DNA from 3 places in the Mesorhizobium sp. M1217 genome. Region 1 is predicted to be linked to each of the others. Evidence: riboswitches for the same ligand, from Rfam matches in the RefSeq annotation. Region 1 holds a riboswitch; each other region holds the start of a gene.
What was found. A riboswitch is a leader RNA that binds a small molecule or an ion and turns the genes downstream of it on or off. The one in region 1 is predicted to bind cobalamin.

Region 1 (5,120 bases):
CTGCGTCGTCACATTGAGGATGTGCGACATAATCCGGCCGATCTCGGAGTAGAGAACTCGAATAAGCTGCCCGCGCTTCGGCACCTCGATACCGAGCAGCCGCTCGGCGGCGAGCGCAAAGGCATGCTCCTGGTTCATCGGCGCGCAATAGTCGAGCCGGTCGAGATAGGGCACGGCCTGCAGATAAGTCTTGTGCTCGATCAGCTTTTCCGTGCCGCGATGCAAAAGCCCGATATGCGGATCGACGCGATCGACGACTTCTCCGTCAAGCTCCAGCACAAGGCGCAAAACGCCATGCGCAGCAGGGTGTTGCGGGCCGAAATTGATATTGAAGTTGCGAACGGAGGTTTCAGCCATTTACTGCTTTGCCTTCTCATCTCCCGGAAGCACGTAATCCGTACCTTCCCACGGAGACAGAAAATCGAAATTGCGGAATTCCTGCTTGAGCTCGACCGGCTCGTAGATGACGCGCTTGGCTTCGTCGTCGTAGCGCACCTCGACGAAGCCGGTCAGCGGAAAGTCCTTGCGCAGCGGATGGCCCTCGAAGCCGTAGTCGGTCAGGATCCGGCGCAGATCGGGATGGCCCGAAAACAGCACGCCATAGAGGTCGTAGGTCTCGCGCTCGAACCAGTCCGCGCCGGGATATATGCCGGTGATCGACGGCACCAGCGTCTCTTCGTCGGCCTGGACCTTGATGCGGATGCGGATATTCTGCCTCGGCGACAGCAGGTGATAGACCACGTCGAAGCGCTTTGCCCGCGACGGATAATCTGCGCCGCAAACGTCGATGATCGAAATGAACTGGCATTTCGGGTCGTCGCGCAGGAAGGTCACCACCTCGATCAGGTCGCGCGGCTCGACCGAGATAGTGAGTTCGCCATAGGCGAGCACCGCTTCGCCGATCCGGCCGGTCAGCTTCTCGCCAAGATAGGTCGAGAGGTCATTCAACGCCTGGGTCATGCCGCTCACCGTTCGATCGTGCCGGTGCGGCGGATCTTCTTCTGCAGCAGAAGGATGCCGTAGAGCAGCGCTTCAGCGCTCGGTGGGCAGCCGGGCACGTAGATGTCGACCGGCACGATGCGGTCGCAGCCGCGCACCACCGAATAGGAATAATGATAATAGCCGCCGCCATTGGCACAGGAGCCCATCGAGATGACGTAGCGCGGCTCCGGCATCTGGTCGTAGACCTTGCGCAGCGCCGGCGCCATCTTGTTGGTCAGCGTGCCGGCGACGATCATGATGTCGGACTGGCGCGGAGACGCGCGCGGCGCGACACCGAAACGCTCGCTGTCGTAGCGTGGCATCGAGGTGTGGATCATCTCGACGGCGCAGCAGGCGAGGCCAAAGGTCATGAACATCAACGAGCCGCTGCGCGCCCAGGTGATCAGCGCCTCGGTCGAAGTGACGAGAAAACCCTTGTCGGCGAGTTCGTTGTTGATCTCCAGGAAGAACGGATCATCCTCCCCCACCGGTCTGCCGGTGTTGGGGTCGATGAGGCCCTTGGGCTTCGGCGCGACGGAACTGTCGTTCAATCCCATTCCAGCGCTCCTTTTTTCCATTCATAGGCAAAGCCGATGGTCAGCACCGCCAAAAACACCATCATCGACCAGAAACCGAGCATGCCGATCTGACTGAACGACACTGCCCAAGGAAACAGGAAGGCCACCTCCAGATCGAAGATGATGAACAGGATCGACACCAGGTAGAAGCGGATGTCGAACTTCATGCGGGCGTCGTCGAACGAGTTGAAGCCGCACTCATAGGCGGAAAGCTTTTCCGGATCGGGGTTGCGGTAAGCCACCAGGAACGGTGCGGCGAGCAGCGCCAGGCCGACGACCAGCGCCACGCCGATGAACAGGACGATGGGCAGGTACGAACCTAAAAGTGCGTTCATGCTGCAGTTTTCCGTTGGCGGCCAATCCACTCTGATTACAGCACCGGACCCACTTGCGGAAGCGTGACAGATTAACCACTGAACCGTTTTAAGGGGGCTCTATGCTGCAACGCGGCGAGGGTTAGCGCAGCGCTTTCGGCGAAGCAAGTCAAACCTTGTTCAAATCGCGGTGCTGGACGGCATATCCGGGAAAACTGGTCCGATCCGCTCCTGTTTGATTTCCTTCACTTTTCACTCCACTTTTCTCTCCTGACATAGATGCCGCCAAAACCTTGCTAGCATGGGGCGGAATCGCAGGTCATTTTCTCTGTCTAACATCGTCCGGATACCGCCTTCATGAAAGAAAAAATCTCGCTTGCCCTGGCCCGTCGCATTGCGCTTGCGGCACAGGGATTCAATGACCCGCGCCCCAGCGGCACGCCTGACCGCCGGCATCTGGCCCGGGTGCTTGCACGTACCGGCCTGCTGCAGATCGATTCCGTCAGCGCCGTGGTTCGCGCCCATTATATGCCGCTCTATTCGCGGCTTGGCCCCTACAAGCTGGCGCTGCTCGACGACGCCGCGGTGACACGCAAGCGCATGGTCTTCGAATATTGGGCGCATGAAGCCTCGTTCCTGCCCGTCGAGACCTATCCGCTGATGCGCTGGCGCATGCGGCGGGCCGAGCGCGGCGAGGAAATGTACAGCGGACTGGCAAAATGGGGCCGCGAGCACGCCGCCTACATTGAGGACATCTATCGCGAGGTCGCTGAACGAGGCCCGATCGCGGCGTCGGCTTTCGAAGGCCAGAAGGGCTCGGGCGGCTGGTGGGGCTGGAGCCATGCCAAGCATGCCTTCGAATGGCTGTTCTGGGCGGGCCGCATCACCACGGCGCACCGGCGTGGTTTCGAGCGGTTCTACGATCTGCCGGAGCGCGTGCTGCCGCCAACGGTACTCGCTTTGCCAGTTCCGTCCCCCGCGGACGCCCACCGCGAACTGCTGCGCATCTCCGCCCGCGCCCATGGCGTCGCCACGGCGGGCGATCTGCGCGACTATTTCCGCCTCTCGCCCGCCGACATCAAGGGCCGCATCGAGGAACTGGTCGAGGCTGGCGACCTGTTGCCGGTGAGCGTCGAAGGCTGGAGCAAAACAGCCTATCTCCACAAGGACGCCCGTTTGCCGCGCAGGATCGAGGCGCGCGCCTTGCTTGCGCCGTTCGATCCCGTCGTCTTCGAGCGGTCGCGCACCGAGCGGTTGTTCGACTTCCACTACCGCATCGAGATCTACACGCCGGCCGAAAAGCGCCAGTATGGCTATTATGTGCTGCCGTTCCTGCTCGGCGACAGCATCGTCGGGCGCGTCGACCTCAGGGCCGACCGCCCGGCCGGCGTATTGCGCGTCCATGCCGCCTATTCGGAGCCCGGCGCCCCGCCGCAAACTGCCGCCGCCCTTTTCGAGGAATTGAAGCAGATGCAGGGTTGGCTCGGGCTCGAGCGCATCGAGGTGACGGCTGCCGGCGACCTCGGCCAGCCGCTCGCAGATATCGCCGCGTCATAGACGTGCGTTGACACGACTGCCTTCACAAGCCTAAATCCGTTCCAGACGGTCCCCTGCCCGCAACGGCAAGGGCCAAGAGGGAATGCGGTGCGAAATCTCGATTTCAAATCCGCGGCTGTCCCCGCAACTGTAAGCGACGAGCCAAGGCCGAAAACCACTGGGATATTCCCGGGAAGGCGGCACCCAGGCGATGACCCGCGAGCCAGGAGACCTGCCGTCTAGGACATAAGAATCCGATCGCCTGGCGGGTTTTCCGGGCAAGGAGCCTGATTTGGAACGCGACAGCAGTTTTCCGGCTGAGACAGCGGATTTATTGTCCGGCCATGGTGATTCCCCGGCCGGCGTTACCGTCATCGTCTGCTCGTCCTGCCGTGACGAGACCGGTTCGGACGCTTATCCCCGCGCCGGCGAACTGCTCGCCGAGCACACGCGCCGCGCCGCTTCCAGCGAAAACATTAAAATCCGCACCGTCGAATGCCTCGGCAATTGCAAGCGCCGGCTCAGCGCCGCGATGCTGCGCGACGGCTGCTGGAGCTATGTCTTCGGCGACCTGACCACGACCAGCGGCACCGATCTGGTGACGGGGGCAAAGCTGTTCGCTACTTCGACGGACGGCCTCATTCCGTGGCGCGGCCGTCCCGATTGCCTGAAGCGCGGCTTGGTTGCCCGCATCCCTCCCCTCGACCTTTTGAAGGACTTGATATGACTTCCCCAGATTCGGCCGCCAACGTTTCGCGCGTCCCCTGCACCGTCGTCACCGGCTTTCTCGGCGCCGGCAAGACGACGCTGATCCGCCATTTGCTCGAAAACGCCAAAGGCAAGCGCCTGGCCATCATCGTCAACGAGTTCGGCGATATCGGCATCGACGGCGAGATCCTGAAGGGCTGCGGCATCGACACTTGCCCCGAGGAAAACATCGTCGAGCTGGCCAATGGCTGCATCTGCTGCACTGTCGCCGACGACTTTGTCCCCGCGCTCGACCAGATCCTGTCGCTGACGCCGAAGGTCGACCACATCCTGATCGAGACGTCCGGGCTGGCCCTGCCCAAGCCGCTGGTCCAGGCCTTCCAGTGGCCGTCGGTGAAAAGCCGCGTCACGGTCGATGGCGTCATCGCCGTCGTCGACGGGCCGGCGCTGGCTGATGGCCGCGTTGCCAACGACATGGACGCCCTGCAGGCGCAGCGCGCGCCGGACGAGACGCTCGACCATGACGATCCTGTCGAGGAGGTGTTCGAAGACCAGCTCGCTTGTGCCGACCTGATCATCCTGTCGAAGAGCGACCTGCTGGACGCAGCCGGCGCGGCGCGCGCCAATGCCGTCATCGGCAAGCATGTTGCGCGGGCGGTGAAGATCGTGCCGACCTCGCAAGGCAAGGTCGATCCGTCGGTGCTGCTCGGCCTTGGTCTCGCCGTCGAGGACGACATCGAGAACCGCAAGACCCATCACGACGACGAGCTCGACCACGAACATGACGACTTTGACTCGTTCGTCATCGACATTGCGTCGGTGTCCAACCCGGACGAGCTGGCACAACGCGTCGCCACGGCGGCGGAGGAAGAAAACGTATTGCGCGTCAAGGGTTTCGTCGACGTCGGCGGCAAGCCGATGCGGCTCTTGCTGCAGGCCGTCGGTCCGCGTGTCAACCACTATTACGACCGCGCCTGGACCGCTGAAGACGATCGCCGCTCGC
Region 2 (5,120 bases), on a different contig from region 1:
GGCAGGGCGGACCTCCTCCCACTTGCGGGTTTTGAGGCCACAGTCCGGGTTTACCCACAGTTGGGCATCGGACAGTCGCTCGCGGGCAAGCATGACGAGATCCGAAATCTCGCCGACTTCCGGGACCCGTGGTGAGTGAATGTCGTAGACTCCGGGCCCGATTTCATTCGGATATTTGGAGCTCGTGAAGGCGTCCAGCAGTTCCATTTTCGAGCGCGACGTCTCAATCGAAATGACATCCGCATCCATTTCAGCGATCGCGTCGATGATCTCGTTGAACTCCGAATAGCACATGTGGGTATGGATTTGAGTCGCGTCCTTTACACCCGTTGAAGCGATCCGGAAGCATTCGACAGCCCAGTCGAGATAGTCGTTCCAATCAGACTGGCGCAGTGGCAATCCTTCGCGAAACGCGGCCTCATCGATCTGGATCATCCTTGCGCCGGACCATTCGAGATCCGTCACTTCGTCGCGGATGGCGAGCGCGATCTGGCGGCATGCTTCGGAGCGGGGTACGTCGTCGCGAACAAATGACCAGTTGAGAATGGTCACTGGGCCTGTGAGCATTCCCTTCACAGGGTTTTCCGTAAGCGACTGGGCGAACTGCCACCAGCGCAGCGTCATCGGATTGGGCCTCGATACGTCGCCGAAGATGATGGGGGGGCGCACGTAACGCGACCCATAGCTCTGCACCCAGGCATGCTGGGTGAAGGCGAAGCCGGACAGCTGCTCGCCGAAATGCTGTACCATGTCGTTTCGTTCGAACTCACCGTGCACCAGCACGTCCAGCCCGATCTCTTCCTGCCAGCGAATTGCAGCCTCGATCTCCTTCTTCAGGAAGGTCTCGTAGTCGACATAGCTCAGCTGGTCCTTCGCATGAGCGGCCCGCGCCCTGCGTACCTGCGGCGTCTGCGGGAAGGACCCGATGGTCGTCGTCGGGAACGGCGGCAGCCCGAGCGTGCCGGCCTGGACTCTGGAGCGCTCGGCAAAAGCGCTCTCTCGTCGCTTCATGCTGTCGTCAATGCTGGCGATCCGCCCCTCAACCAGCGGGTCATGGATCTTCGTGGATGTCACGCGAGTGGCGGCAGCCTCGGCAGACGCTTTCAACGCGCCTGCCACCGCATCCCTGCCTTGGGACAGGGCCCGGGCAAGCAACACCAACTCGTCGGTCTTCTGGGCCGCGAAGGCGAGCCACGACCTGATGTCCGCGTCGAGTTCCGTCTCCATGCGGAGGTCGATCGGCACATGCAGCATCGAGCAAGAAGGCGCGATCTCGACGCGGTCCAAGGGCCAGCCGGCGACGATCGGTTTGATGCGGTCGAGAATGGCGGGCAGGTTCGCACGCCAGATGTTGCGGCCATCGATCAAGCCAAGCGAGAGCACCAGATCCTTCGGTGCGAGCCGACCCACCGTTTCCAGCTGCTCGGGAGCGCGCACGAGATCAATATGCAGCCCGGCCAGGGGCAGAGAAACCGCGGTTTCGAGATTGTCTCGCAGCGGCCCGAAATAGGTAGCCAGCATGATCTTCAGCTCGGGCGCGGCTTTCGACAGCTGGCCATAGGCGAATTCGAACGCAGCTCGTTCGTTCGGGTTCAGATCGAGGACAAGCGCTGGCTCATCGATCTGCACCCAGTCGGCTCCAGACAGCTTCAGCCTCTGCAGGAGTTGCTCGTAGACGGGCAGCAGCCGCGGCAGGAGCGCGATGGGATCGAAGCCTTCGGCAGGCGATTTCGCCAGCTTGAGGAAGGTGATCGGTCCAAGGATGACTGGGCGTGTGTGAACGCCGAGAGCTTTAGCCTCGATGAAGTAATCGACCGGTTTCGTCGACGAGAGGGCGAACGTCTGATCATCGTTGAGTTCCGGCACAATGTAGTGATAGTTGGTGTCAAACCACTTGGTCATTTCCATCGCGGTTACATCAGACCGATGAGCCGCCTGCTGGTGACCAGCGTGTCGACAATCCTCCGTCTGACCCTGGTTGCCCCGCGCCATTGCGAAGTAGATGTCAAGTGGAACCTCGCCGCTATTCCAGCCGTAACGGGATGGAACGGCGCCGACCATGGCTGCGGTGTCGAGCACATGGTCGTAGAGCGAGAAGTCGTTCGACGGGATTTTCGACACGCCGCGATCGTGCTGCTCCTCCCAGCTAGCGGCACGGAGCGCCTTCGCGGTCGTGAGAAGGTCGGCAGCGGACGATTTTCCGGACCAGTAGCTTTCAAGCGCGAATTTCAGTTCTCGCCGACGACCGAAGCGCGGCACGCCGAGCGTTGCTACAGGAATTTGCTGAGAGACAGTCATGCATACCCCGATGGTTGGGGCGTCGGTGACAAGGAAGGCGCTAGCAGGCCGGCACGAACGCCAGGCTGCAGCGGCCATCGAGACACCCCGCCCGTGGACGTAATTCGCCGTGGCAGGTCTCCTGGCTCGCGGGGTCATAGCCTCTACCCGTCTTCCCAAGGCTATTCGCCTCAGTGACATGAGTGGGGTTGGCTCGCCGCTAACAGTTGCGGGGGCAGCGCCGGCATCGCACCGGCTTCCCTCTTAGCTCCGCTGCGGCAGCGCCGTACGGAGAACCACGACACGGAAGACAATTACCGCAGTTCGCTTCTTTGTCAACGCCGCATAAAGAAATGTTTATGTCGTTATGTTAAATTTCCGTTGGCATGTTGCCAAAGGTCGCCTTGAAAGCGAAACTATGGAAGCCTTGAGCGGCCGGTAAATCAAAGCAATAACGCACAGCGGTCCAGGAGGATAGGAGTTCGTCGGCTGCCGGCGGCAAACTACCGGCAAGCGCCGTGGTGCTGCTTCCCGCATCATGCGAACGCCACCTCGGTGTCGAACTTCGGCTCCGAGCTTCCGACCGCTTCGTTGGTGATCTGCTCGCGACCACATCCGGCTCAATGGCGAGGCTGTTGCCCATGTGGAAACTGTTGGCCGTGATGCCCTCGGTGATACGACAGAACGATTTCGAGGGGAGCACCCCGAGGCCCGGCGCAGCGGCCTGTTGCGAAGTGATCGAGGCCAATGTCTCGAACTGCTTGTTCGCAGCCCACCGGCTCAAGGTAACCCGGCTCAAACCACCGGGCCAGCTCAAGTCCTGTCCAAATGAGGCCTGAGCGGCAAATCGTCGTGCACGCGCACGGTTTGGCGTTCGATCTTGTGATGGGTCTTGGGCGGACAATCGCCACGGTGCAGCGCGCAGAAGCGGTTCCCCAATTGGAAGCCGAGGGCGGTGAGGGCAAGCCAGCGCCACCGCGGAGGGGGACTTGGACCTGTTTGCCCTGCTGGACCACAAGTTCGCGACACAGGGCCTCAAGGAGAAGACCAAGAGTGATTATGCGCGGGACCTCGCCAAATCATCAAAAGCAGCGGGCAGTCAAAGTTCGGCGCCGATTGACATGGAGATAGCCATCGCGGCGACCCCCAGGCGGACCGCAAGCCGGAATACAACCGGGTGCAGGCGGCCAAGCTCGTCCACAAGATGGCGTCGGGCACATACCGACGATGGGGAGAGCGGACCGTGGAGTGCAGGAACTTCACGCCTATCCACGCTCCCGTGGACGTGTCCTGCGGCACATCGGCAGCGATATTGAGGAGGCAGTTGAGCTTCTGGTCGAGCACTCTTACCTGCCACTACCTACGCTTCACTTCATCTCGCACTGAAAACGCAGCACGCAAGGTCGAGATGTAACATGTGGCCTTCGTGGATGATTCTAAGCTTCCTCGGGCGCGGTCAATCTGTGATAACGGTCGCTTGGAACCTCCATCACCGCGACGCGATCAAGGTTGGCGTATCGCGCTCGGTAGTAACCTTCTTCCTCCACTTCGGCGAAACTACACTGGGGAACGTCAAACGTCGCAGCTTCCAATCCGAAGAAAGTCGTAGTGGTTTCTTCATCCAAGAAGTTCCACTCATCTTCTCCGTCGTCATACGTGACGCGAACATAGGAGGCCATGCGCACGGCTTCCTGATCACCCATCTCTGCGATGATGGCATCGCATTCTTTCTTCAGCTTTCCTGAAACCTCACCCTTATCCCAGTCATCCAAAGCCCGATAGATTTCTGGATGATAATACTCTGGCATCTCCTCTACATCGTCACCGATAAGCTCAATGGTGCGGACATATTGCGGATTGATCAAGAGTATTTTGTTGTCAAGACTCCAACAATACAGCCATGGCCTGCTTGTGCTATTTCTACGAAGATTATGAAGTTCCTTCAACTGATGTAAAATCGATTCACGCGCCTTTTCATCGATAGGATATTGGCGGCTGCCAACAGTCGTCTTGATTCTGAGCGTGCCGTATCGCGTTTCGGCATCGGCAATTGCAAACGGGCTCGTGCGCCACTCCTCGACATCAATCTTCCAGCCCAGCAGCTCCTCGACTGTGCATTTCAACGTGAGACAAAGGTCCTTGATCTGCTCGACGTTCAACTGCGTTTTGCCTGTTTCCCAACGGGCCACAGTCTGTTGCGTCGTTGCCATCTGCTCTGCCAAATCTTTTTGAGTCATGCCCAGTCGAACCCTAAGTTCTTTCATGTTCATAACTCACCTCGCGTGTGCAATACACGCATTGTGGATGAATTAATCTAACACGTCAAGCGTGTTCAAAAATCGCAGCATGTGTTTTTAGGGCGTCTTCGAGGCTCCGACAGCCGTTCGTGACCACTTGCCCAAGACACAGGGCTGGTACACAGCACGAATGGGCGATCAAAAATTACTGCTGAAATTCAGATAATTATTGTGGGCGAGTCTGGATCTCTCTGATCGACACGATAGTCGACCATCACCATGATCGGACCGCTTCGTGGCCGCAGGTCAAGTTGCAGCGTCGGTTCGCTGAACTTGTTGGTCGGATCCAGATTGAGCGTTTCAAAATCCGGCTGACGCAGAAGGATGCCCATCAGTCCCCCAATCACAAGAACCATGCTGGCGGACGAGCAAGGCTCCCGAAACACCTTGGACATCCGCCAGTTCGCCCCAAAGCCAGCTTCCCGCCGCCATGCCGCCGAGGGAGAAGATCATGTAGGGGAGGGTGGTCGATGACTGGACGAGCGCCACCATTCCATGGGAGGTGGCGATGCTCGTCATCAGCCAAGCTGCCGCCACACCTTCCAC
Region 3 (5,120 bases), on a different contig from region 1:
CAAAGCCATGCAGACGGTGCAGCGTTTGCTGGGCGGAAGCGCCGAGCCCAAAATTCCCTATATGCTGCGGCCTCTGCAAGTCGGCGACATCGGCTGGATTATTCATCGCCAGGGCCTGCTCTACGCGCAGGAATATGGCTGGGACGAAACCTATGAAGCGCTGGTCGCCGAAATCCTCGGTGCCTTCGTCAAATCCTTCGATCCGAAATGGGAACGCAGCTGGATCGCCGAGCGGGAAGGCGAGGTCGTCGGCTCCGTCTTCGTCGTGCGCCAGTCGGACGCGGTGGCGAAATTGCGCCTGCTCTACGTCGAGCCCTCGGCGCGAGGTCTCGGCATCGGCAAGCGGCTGGTCGAGGAATGTATCGGCTTTTGCCGCGCCACGGGTTACAGGACACTGACGCTGTGGACCAACGACGTGCTCGCCGCCGCCCGCCACATCTATGAGGCTGCGGGCTTTAAATTGACCGACGAGGAGCGCCACCATTCCTTCGGCAAGGATCTGGTCGGCCAGAACTGGAATTTGGAGTTGTAGCAGCGCTTCCGGCGCTTCGGCGCCGGCCTGCCGTGCCTCACCCTTTGACCGGTATCCAGATTTCCAGCCCGCCATTGCCGCTGCGCGGATCAAATTCGGGGCCGTAGCGCTCGAATTCCGGCGCATCGGCGATCTCGTGCCCAGAGGCTGGCAGCCATTTGTTCCAGATCGTGTTGACCGTGCGGCGGATGGTCGAGATATGGTCACGATGGGCGAACACGGCGTATTTCTGCGCCGGCACGCGCACACGCCAAAACTCCCTCGGCAGGTCCGAAAAATCGGACACTTCGACGCCAGCGATGTAGTCGAAATTGCCGGCGTCGTCGCCGTTGACGCAGACGCCATAGGCGACGTCGCCGATCTCGCCAGGAATGTTGCCAATATAGGGGCCGAACCGCTGCCACTGCATCGGGGTGCCGGCGCTGGTTTCGCAGCTGTAGCGCTCGCCGAGACCGGCGATGAGAAACGGCCGGCTGGTCTCAAAACGCGGCGGTTCGAGAGTGGCGAGAAAGGACTGGTCCATCAGGATCGGCTCCACAAGATCGAGGTTGTCGAGCGAGCCTTGTGCGCGCACCAGTTCCGGCGTGGTGCCGAACTGGTCGCGGAAGGCGCGGGTGAAGGCCTCATGCGAGGCATAGCCGGCGTCGAGCGCGACCGAGAGGATGTCGGGTGCGCCGGCGCCAAGCTTGCGCGCCGCTTCGGTCAGTCGGCGAGAACGGACGTAGCTCATCACCGAACGGCCGGTAGCCGCGCCGAAAGCCCGCGTCACATGAAAGCGCGACACCCCGCTGATCTTGGCGACATCGTCCAGCGAGACTGCTTCGGGCAGATGGCTTTCGACGAACCACAAGGCTTTCTCGATCGGATTCATTTGGCACCTCGCATTGGCCCAGTCTCCGCATTGGCCCAGTCTTTACATGGCCCAGTCTTTACATTGGCCATGTCTTATATTGGCAAGATTATGGTGCCGCTTCCTGGCGGAGGCAGTTTGATCGAAATTGCGCACTGCGCAAATCGAGAGCGACGGTCGTCGGCAAGTCGCAGGCGTCGCGCGAAAAGGCTTGACAGGAAGCGGGCAAACGTCCTTTTAAATGTAACGTTATTACATCACGAGGTCTATATGGCTCCTTCTGACAAGACTTATTGCGCTGTGATTGGCGGAAAACTAGGGTGGCTGACTGATGGTCCCCGAGTCGAAAGGCAAGGGGTGAAAAGGGAACACGGTGAGATCTTCGGATCGAGGCCGTGGCTGCCCCCGCAACTGTAAGCGGTTAGCAAAATCCGAAGTGCCACTGGCCGGCAAGGCTGGGAAGGCAGGATGGCGCAAAGACCCGCGAGCCAGGAGACCTGCCATCAGCATGAGTTGACCGGACGGGGTGTGCCGGGAGGAGACGTGGACATCGGTCTTGTCGGCCGGTCCGTCCAGCTTCCTTCCGTCGCCATTGAGAAAGTGACGGCAAGTTGGACGCCTCCCAGCCTCTTCTTGAAGCGTGTGAACTGAGCGCGACGACGAATGGCCGGTGCCTGGTCAGCGCGGTGAGCCTTTCGATAGCGCCGGGCGACCGCCTCGCCATCATCGGCCCCAACGGCGCCGGCAAGACGACGCTGCTGCGCATGCTATGCGGTACGCTGCGGCCAAGCGCGGGAGATGTGAGATTTTCCGGACGCCGGCTGGAGAGGTTTTCGGCCGCCGAGCGGGCACTGCACATGGCGGTCGTTGGCCAGACCGACCAGCCTGATCCGCGGCTTGCCGTGATCGACTACGTCGAGCTTGGGCGCGTCCCGCATGCCGGCTTGCGACGGAGGAGCGAGCAACGCGACATCGTCATTGAAGCACTTCGCAGAACCGGCCTGCTGCCGCTGCTCGGCCGCACGATCGGCTCGCTATCCGGTGGCGAGCGGCAACGCGCCCAGTTGGCGCGCGCCATCGCCCAGGAGCCCAAAATCCTGTTCCTCGATGAACCGACCAATCATCTCGATCCGCGCGCCCGCAGCGACCTTCTCGAACTCGTATCGCAGTTTGGCATGACCGTCGTGGCGGTGCTTCATGATCTGTCGCTTGTCACGCCATTTGCCACCAGGGTCGCGGTGATGAACGAGGCCCGCCTGCAGGCACTTGCCAGTCCGCGCGAGGCGCTGACCAAGAAGTTGATCCGCGAGATTTTCGGCGTTGACGTGCTTTGGCTGCGCCATCCCACCGAAGACCGCGAACTCACGGTCTTCGACGTTCCGAACCGCGCCTCTTCACATCCCGATTTGACCAAGGAGCAACATCCGTGAAACGCCTCGTACTGTCTTTTGCCTCCCTCCTACTTGCCCAGACCGCCTTCGCTTTCCCGGTAACCGTTGATAGCTGCGGCACGCCGCTGACGTTCGACGCCGCGCCGAAGCGCGCCGTCATCCAAGATTTGAACATGGCGGAGATGGCCTTCGCGCTGGGGCTGCAACCATCGATCGTCGGCCTGACCGGCATCACCGGATGGTATAAGGTCGGTCCGGAATTCAAGGCCGAGCAGGGCGCGATCCCGGAACTCGCGCCGAAATACCCGACCCTCGAAAACCTCGTCGCCGTCGAGCCCGATTTCTTCTTCGCCGGCTGGTATTACGGCATGAAGCCTGGCGGCGAGGTGACGCCCGATACGCTGGCCCCGCACGGTATCAAGACGCTGGTGCTGACGGAAAGTTGCGTCCATCTCGACCAGAACCGCCCCGCAGCCTCGATGGACCTGCTCTATGGTGATGTCGAAAAGCTGGGCAAGATTTTTGGCAAGGAGGCGGAGGCGGGAAAGCTTGTTTCGAACTGGAAGGCGCAGCTCGCCGATATCACGGCAAAGATCGGCGACCGCACGGGAACGCGTGTGTTTCTTTACGACTCCGGCGAAGACAAACCCTTCACATCAGGCAAGTTCGCGATCCCCAGCGCCATGATCGCCGCAGCCGGCGGCGACAACATCATGGCCGACATGCCGACGAGCTGGGGCAATACGGATTGGGAGACGGTGGCGGCCCGCAATCCGCAATTTCTTATCCTGCTCGACTACCAGGACGGCGGCTACAGAAAACTGCTCGATTTCCTGAAAGCTCATCCGGCGATGAAGGAGACTGCGGCGGTCAAAAATGAGCACTTCATTGCGCTGCGCTATGCCGAACTGACGCCTGGGCCTGCCAACATCGAGGCGATCGGCAAGATCGCCAGGGCGATGCACCCGGAAGCTTTCTGAGCTTGCGCCAGAGAGCGTTCGAATTGGCGATGACAGCAGGAGCAGCAGCGATTGCCGCTCTTGCTCTGCTGTCGATTGCCTATGGATCGACGGTCATCGCGTTGAGCGACGTGATTGCTGCGCTCGGACATGCCGCCGGGCTGGACGGAGACATCGTGTCCGGTCCGGCCGGCAAGATCCCGATTGCCAAGATCGTCCTCGATCTTAGGCTACCGCGCACGATTATGGCCATCTGTGTCGGCGCCGGGCTGGGCGTCATCGGCGCGCTGCTGCAGACGGTAACGCGCAACGACCTCGCAGATCCGTTCTTGCTCGGCCTGTCGTCCGGAGCCGCGGCCGGCGCGGTTTCCGTCATCACCATTTTTGGCGACCATTTCGGTATCTGGACGTTGCCGGTCGCGGCCTTCACGGGCGGCGTATTGGCCGCCGGCATCGTGCTTTTGCTGGTTTCGCGGGTGAGGGGGCAAGGCCCCGAACGGCTGATCCTCGCCGGGCTTGCCGTCTCGTTCATGTTCACCGCCTTGACTAACTATCTCGTCTTTGCCGGAGACCAGCGCGCCGCTCACTCGGTGTTGTTCTGGACGATGGGCGGGCTCGGGCTGGCCCGTTGGGACAATATCGAGCTGGCTGCTCTGGGCGCAGGCACCATCCTTGTTTATGGACTTTGGAACCACCGCCGGCTCGACGCTTTCCTGGCCGGCGAGAATGCCGCTGAAAGCCTCGGCGTCCCGGTTGCGCGGATGCGCAGGATGACATTTCTCGTCGCCGCTTTCTCGACGGCGATCCTTGTCTCGGTCGCAGGCGTCATAGGTTTCGTTGGCTTGATGATCCCACATCTGTCCAGGACCCTGGCCGGCCCGCTTCATCTGCGCCTGATTGCAAGCTGCGCCCTCTTCGGAGCGGTGCTGTTGCTGGCAAGCGACCTTCTCGCGCGCACGCTGCTGCCGCCGCAGGAACTGCCGATCGGCATCATCACCAGTTCGGTCGGCGCTTTCTTCGTGGTCACGATGCTCATTCGCAATCGCTCATGATGTGACTGCCATGTACATTTGCCGCCTTCTGGCACAATCCGGGTTCCTTGAATTATAAGCACGCTTATTATATATGTCGCTCATGGTTTCCGACGGCATCGACAGATTGGGCTTTTTGATCCACGACGTGCAGCGCCTGATGCGCAAGCGCTTCGAGGCGCGCGCCAGTGGTTTCGGCCTTTCTTCGGCGCAATGGCGGCTTCTGGTCCGTGTCGCCAAGGAGGCGGGTGTCGCGCAGGCGCGGCTTGCCGAGCTTCTCGAAATCGAGCCGATCAGCGTCTCGCGCCTTGTCGATCGCATGGAGGAGGGCGGCTGGATCGAGCGCCGTCCCGACGC

Region 2: linked by a shared signal. The riboswitch ahead of metE (5-methyltetrahydropteroyltriglutamate--homocysteine S-methyltransferase) and the one ahead of NKH37_RS25525 (DUF1636 family protein) in region 1 are both predicted to bind cobalamin.
Region 3: linked by a shared signal. The riboswitch ahead of NKH37_RS26980 (ABC transporter ATP-binding protein) and the one ahead of NKH37_RS25525 (DUF1636 family protein) in region 1 are both predicted to bind cobalamin.

The regions. Positions count from the first base shown of each region.
Region 1 covers NZ_JAMYMA010000017.1:99,382-104,501, reverse strand. Annotated here, with positions in the region: gene NKH37_RS25550 (NADH-quinone oxidoreductase subunit D) at 1-357, opposite strand, end outside; gene NKH37_RS25545 (NADH-quinone oxidoreductase subunit C) at 358-960, opposite strand; gene NKH37_RS25540 (NuoB/complex I 20 kDa subunit family protein) at 966-1,538, opposite strand; gene NKH37_RS25535 (NADH-quinone oxidoreductase subunit A) at 1,529-1,894, opposite strand; gene NKH37_RS25530 (winged helix-turn-helix domain-containing protein) at 2,231-3,430, shown strand; cobalamin riboswitch at 3,460-3,663, shown strand; gene NKH37_RS25525 (DUF1636 family protein) at 3,702-4,136, shown strand; gene cobW (cobalamin biosynthesis protein CobW) at 4,133-5,120, shown strand, end outside.
Region 2 covers NZ_JAMYMA010000033.1:20,887-26,006, reverse strand. Annotated here, with positions in the region: gene metE (5-methyltetrahydropteroyltriglutamate--homocysteine S-methyltransferase) at 1-2,298, opposite strand, end outside; cobalamin riboswitch at 2,393-2,593, opposite strand; gene NKH37_RS32615 (hypothetical protein) at 2,648-3,094, opposite strand; gene NKH37_RS32610 (helix-turn-helix transcriptional regulator) at 3,714-4,547, opposite strand; partial or broken gene NKH37_RS32605 (MFS transporter) at 4,760-5,120, opposite strand, start outside.
Region 3 covers NZ_JAMYMA010000019.1:87,787-92,906, forward strand. Annotated here, with positions in the region: gene NKH37_RS26970 (bifunctional helix-turn-helix transcriptional regulator/GNAT family N-acetyltransferase) at 1-532, shown strand, start outside; gene NKH37_RS26975 (GyrI-like domain-containing protein) at 570-1,403, opposite strand; cobalamin riboswitch at 1,698-1,901, shown strand; gene NKH37_RS26980 (ABC transporter ATP-binding protein) at 1,994-2,812, shown strand; gene NKH37_RS26985 (ABC transporter substrate-binding protein) at 2,809-3,753, shown strand; gene NKH37_RS26990 (FecCD family ABC transporter permease) at 3,783-4,784, shown strand; gene NKH37_RS26995 (MarR family winged helix-turn-helix transcriptional regulator) at 4,867-5,120, shown strand, end outside.